2 regions of the Ureibacillus thermosphaericus genome follow, and region 2 is predicted to be linked to the other one. Evidence: predicted binding sites of a transcription regulator. Region 2 holds the regulator's gene; the other holds the start of a gene.
The links. Region 2 encodes Rex, which represses fermentation and respiration genes when NADH is low (regulators of the CRP and FNR family bind a similar motif). Its sites were predicted from a motif close to TTGTGAAATATTTCACAA; they were not measured.
Positions count from the first base shown of each region.

Region 1: the regulator Rex is predicted to act here: its motif matches at 1,502-1,519, upstream of UtA1_RS04400 (DUF1641 domain-containing protein).

Region 1 is NZ_AP018335.1:904,529-907,008, forward strand. Features, by position in the region: gene UtA1_RS04395 (NAD(P)/FAD-dependent oxidoreductase) at 1-951, opposite strand, end outside; gene UtA1_RS04400 (DUF1641 domain-containing protein) at 987-1,409, opposite strand; gene UtA1_RS04405 (isoprenylcysteine carboxyl methyltransferase family protein) at 1,887-2,435, opposite strand; gene UtA1_RS04410 (type III polyketide synthase) at 2,437-2,480, opposite strand, start outside.
Region 2 is NZ_AP018335.1:243,777-246,256, forward strand. Features, by position in the region: gene tatC (twin-arginine translocase subunit TatC) at 1-358, opposite strand, end outside; gene UtA1_RS01150 (twin-arginine translocase TatA/TatE family subunit) at 378-632, opposite strand; gene UtA1_RS01155 (redox-sensing transcriptional repressor Rex) at 724-1,356, opposite strand; gene UtA1_RS01160 (ABC transporter ATP-binding protein) at 1,487-2,480, shown strand, end outside.

The DNA.
Region 1 (2,480 bases), 660 kb from region 2:
CCATGCATTTTGAGCAGTTGGTGCATATAATGGACGACCTCCATCTTCAGGAAGAGCAACGGAAGCATCTCCAACAACAAATACATCTTGATGAGATTTAGAACGTAAATATTCATCGATGATTGCTTTACCACGGTCGCATTCAAGACCAGATTCTTGAACGATTGGTAGAGCTGCAACTCCACCTGTCCAAACAAATGTGTTTGCTGTAATTGTGGAACCGTCTTTTAGTGAAATTACATTACCTTCTACACCTGTTACAGGAAGGCCAGTTAAGAATTCAACTCCACGAGCTTCTAAGCTTTTTGTTGCGCGTTCAATTAATTCATCAGGTAATACCGGTAAAATTTTTGGACCAGCTTCTATTAGTTTAATATTCAACTCGCTAGGGTCAACTGCGTATTTTGCACAAATATTTGGAGCGTTGTCTACAATTTCACCAACAAGTTCCACACCTGTTAAACCGCCGCCACCAATGACGATTGTTGCATCCGCAATATTTTTTGTTTTTGCATAGGAAGCAATTTTGCTTTCAATATGGTTGTAAATTCTTTTTGCATCATCTACAGATTTTAATACCATTGAGTTTTCTTCTAAACCAGGAATACCGAAGAAACCAGTTTGGCTACCAAGTGCTACAACTAAATAATCATAAGATAAGACAGAGCCGTTTGCTAAATATACTTCTTTATTTTTCACATTGAATGATTTTACTTCTTGTATAACCGTTTCAATGTCTTTACCTTTAAATAATTTCTTTAATGGGAATGAAATTGCTTGTTCAGAAATTGTTCCACCTGCAAGACGGTGTAATTCAGTAATTAATTGGTGATTAGGATATTTATTCACAACTGTGATTTTAGCTTCATCTCTATTTGCATATTTACGTAATGTTAGGGCAGTTAATAAACCACCGTAGCCTGCACCTAAGATGACGATTTCCTTTGACATATTATTCCTCCGTCCTTACTTTATTAAATAAACCCTTATTGATTTTTGCGTTCAGCTGAAACTTCTAAAAAGGCATTAGCAAAGCGTAATAGTTTTTGAACTTCTGGGTCCTTCAACAATTTTAATACTCCGAATAAACCGATTGCTTCTTTAGATTCGTCTGCACGTTCTTTTGCTTCAATAGCTGTTTGTGCTAAGCTTTTTACAGTACTCACAACTGGTTCAGAAACTTCTTTAATTGCGTTAACTGTGTCGCTCTTTAATACATCATCTGTTGCTACTTGTTGTGCAAAATCATAAGCCTTTGTAAGAAGTCCTACTACTTCGGCAAGCTTTGGAAGCTGTTCTACTAAATATGTTAAGGACTCTTGCACTTCTGGTTTTAATAATTGATCCAGTAAATCTTGTTTTTCTTTCAAAGCCGACTCTTGAACTTGATTCACTAATTCTTCTGCCATTACCCATTCTCCTTTACTTATCATTGTGCCCATTATTAAAAACAGCATAGATATTTCACATACAATAAAGAAAAAACTCTTCAATTATAACTATGTGAAATGTTTAACAATGTTAACTACAGTTTAAATATAATACAAATATTTCGTAAATCAAGTACTGTTTTTAATAGTGAGTGTTTTATTGGATGGTATGAATAAAAATGAAGATTGAAAGCGTTTTCCTTTTTTATAACTATTAATAATGAAAAAGAAAACCCAATCATTTTTTGAATATTTCTTAAATTGTGACAAATATTTTACAAAAGTGTTGACTTTTTTTGAATTTGCCGTCAATTTGAATTATACGCTTTATCTATTATAATTTCTAATATTATTTTGCTATTTGTTATTAGAAATTGATAACGAAAAGTTAAAACAAAGATTTTTTATTATTATGTTTACGAAAATAAAAATTATGTTGATGAAAATGGAAAAAATTCAGCTATGATGCTGAATTTTTTTATTAAATACATATTCATAATTTGTCGCTTCCATTAATGCTTTTTCTTCAATTGGTATTCGAATCGATAACATAATGAAGTTTAACAAGGTAAATACAATGGCAGTAAAATAAGCTTGAAACATAATTGGCAATATAATAATTTCACAACAAACAACGAAATAATTTGGATGTTTAAGAAAAGCATATGGTCCCTTTTTAACAATTTGAGCTCCTGGCAACACAATAATTTTCGTATTCCAATACATACCTAATGAAGATAAGCACCATATTCTTAAAGATTGTACGAGTAGAAAAATAATAAATAAAGGTAGAAAAAGTGGGGATATTGTACGTTCAAATACAATGACTTCTACAATTAAACTGATGAAGAAACTTACATGTAACAATATCATGAAGGGATAATGTGAGGCCCCTACTTCATAAGCCCCAAGTTGCAGCATTTGTCTCTCGTTTCGTTTTGCAATAAACAATTCAAAAATTCTTTGTAAAATGACGATTGTTGTTACAATCATAAAAATTAGCATATTAATCCCTCCATTGCAACAATACTGCTTCTCCACTAAATCCAG
Region 2 (2,480 bases):
TTAATGTCGCCTTCCGTTCCGCTTCATACAATCCCGGTGCAACAAACGCCCAAAGTTGATATAAAATCACCGGCGATGTCAAAATCAATGCAACAAAAAATGCCACTTCCAAATAAACGGTGAGCGGATCGGTCACTTTAAAAGCATTTAACGTGAGTTCATTTGATTGATCCAACTGTTCATTATTCTGCTTAAAGTGTTCGATAAATGGCTCTGCATCATACTGAATGTATTTGATAATTGGCTCCGCCAAGTAGAATCCAGCAAATAATGCAATAACGAAAAAAACCGCACATATGATTAAGCGCTTTCTTAATTCCTCTATATGTTCTATAACCGGAAGTTCTTTTGGATCCATTTGCTAGACATCCTCAAAATTACTTATTCTGTTCTCTTTCTTTCGTTTCAACTGTTTCAATGGATTTTTGCTGCTGATCTATTTCAATAATATTCTTTTTTTCTGTACTTTCGTTATCATCTAATAACCCTTGCGTACCTTTTTTGAACTCGCGCAATGTCGTTCCCATTGCTCGTCCAAATTCAGGCAATTTTTTCGGTCCAAAAATGATTAAAGCCACAATCCCTATAACGACAAGAGCTGCTGGTGAAATTGCACTTAAGTGCACAACCATTGATGCCACCTCCTCTAAATATGTAATTATTTTACCCCAATTCGACACATTTTGCATTACATATTAAATGAATGTTTGTGAAAACTTTTCATCAATCACTATTGCGAATTAAATAGATTAAAGCCTCCAATTCCACAGCCAAATCGATATTCATCACTTTCATCGTATCCGGAACGTTCAGCCGGACCGGTGTAAAATTCAATATCCCTTTTGCATTGATGGCTGCCAGGCGATCCGCAATGGCTTGGGCTGAACGCGAAGAAACCGTCAAGATGGCAAGCTCCGCATTATATTTTTGATACATTTCCTCTAATCGATCCGGATGATAAACCGGGATTCCATTTACTTCATGCCCTTCCATTGGCGCCTTTGTATCGAACGCAACAACGATTCTCGTATTATGATTTTTTTGGAAATTATATTTCAAAAGGGCATTTCCTAAATTCCCCACGCCAATAAGAGCGACATTCGCGCCTTCATCTTGATCTAGAATTTGTCTAAAAAATTCCAACAAATACAAAACATCATATCCATATCCTTTTTTACCTAAGGCGCCAAAATAAGAAAAATCTCTTCGAATTGTAGCGGAGTCAATCTTCATTGCCTCACTTAATTCTTGAGATGAAACTCTCTGTTTTCCATCATTTGCAAAGTTCTGTAAAAACCGATAATAAAGAGGAAGTCTTTTTGTTGTCGCCTGTGGAATTTTTATATCTCTTTTCACAATAATCCCCCTGTTAACTTCAACTCGAAATTGATTTTATATTACTAAACATAGCTAAATAAGTAAAGCGTTCACATTGCTTGAATTCCTGTCTTCTATTACACTAATAGTAGTGAACAGAGGTGTAAACATGATCATACTTCAAGTAAATCAATTAACAAAATCATTCTTATCTGATGAAATATTAAAGGATGTAAAATTAGAAGTTCAACACCGTGACCGTGTCGCATTAGTAGGTCGCAACGGTGCGGGTAAATCTACGTTATTAAAAATCATTGCTGGACAATTGTCTTACGATTCTGGCGAAATCATTATTCCTAAAGATATAACAATTGGGTATTTAGAACAACATGCTGGTCTTGAATCCAAACGTACAATTTGGGAAGAAATGATGACGGTGTTTGAACCGTTAAAAAAACAAGAAATGCGACTTCGCGAATTAGAACAACAAATGGCTGACCCATCCGTGTATGAGAGTCCAACTAATTACTCTCGTATTATGGCAGAATATGATCAACTACAACATTCTTTTAAAGAAGCAGGTGGCTATCAATATGAAGCAGATACACGTTCCGTACTCCATGGTATGAAATTCTTCCCCGACATGTATGATAAACCTGTTTCTTCCTTATCGGGTGGTCAACGAACACGACTTGCCCTTGCAAAATTGCTACTAAGTAAACCGGATTTACTGATTTTAGACGAGCCTACGAACCATTTAGATATCGAAACATTAAGTTGGCTTGAAAATTATTTAAAAGCTTATACAGGTGCCATTTTAATCGTTTCTCACGATCGTTATTTTCTCGATCAAATCGTCAATATCGTTTATGAAGTATCAAGAACTCGCGTAACAAAGTATATAGGAAATTATAGCGATTATTTGGACCAAAAAGCAAAACAATATGAACGCGATTTAAAAATGTATGAGCAACAGCAAGATGAAAAAGCGAAACTTGAAGCCTTTATTCAAAAAAATATCGCACGTGCTTCTACAGCAAAACTTGCAAAAAGCCGAAGAAAAATGTTGGAACGTATCCAATGGATGGATGCCCCAATTGGTGATGAAAAATCAGCAAAATTTGGATTTGATATCGAAAGACAAAGCGGCAATGATGTACTAT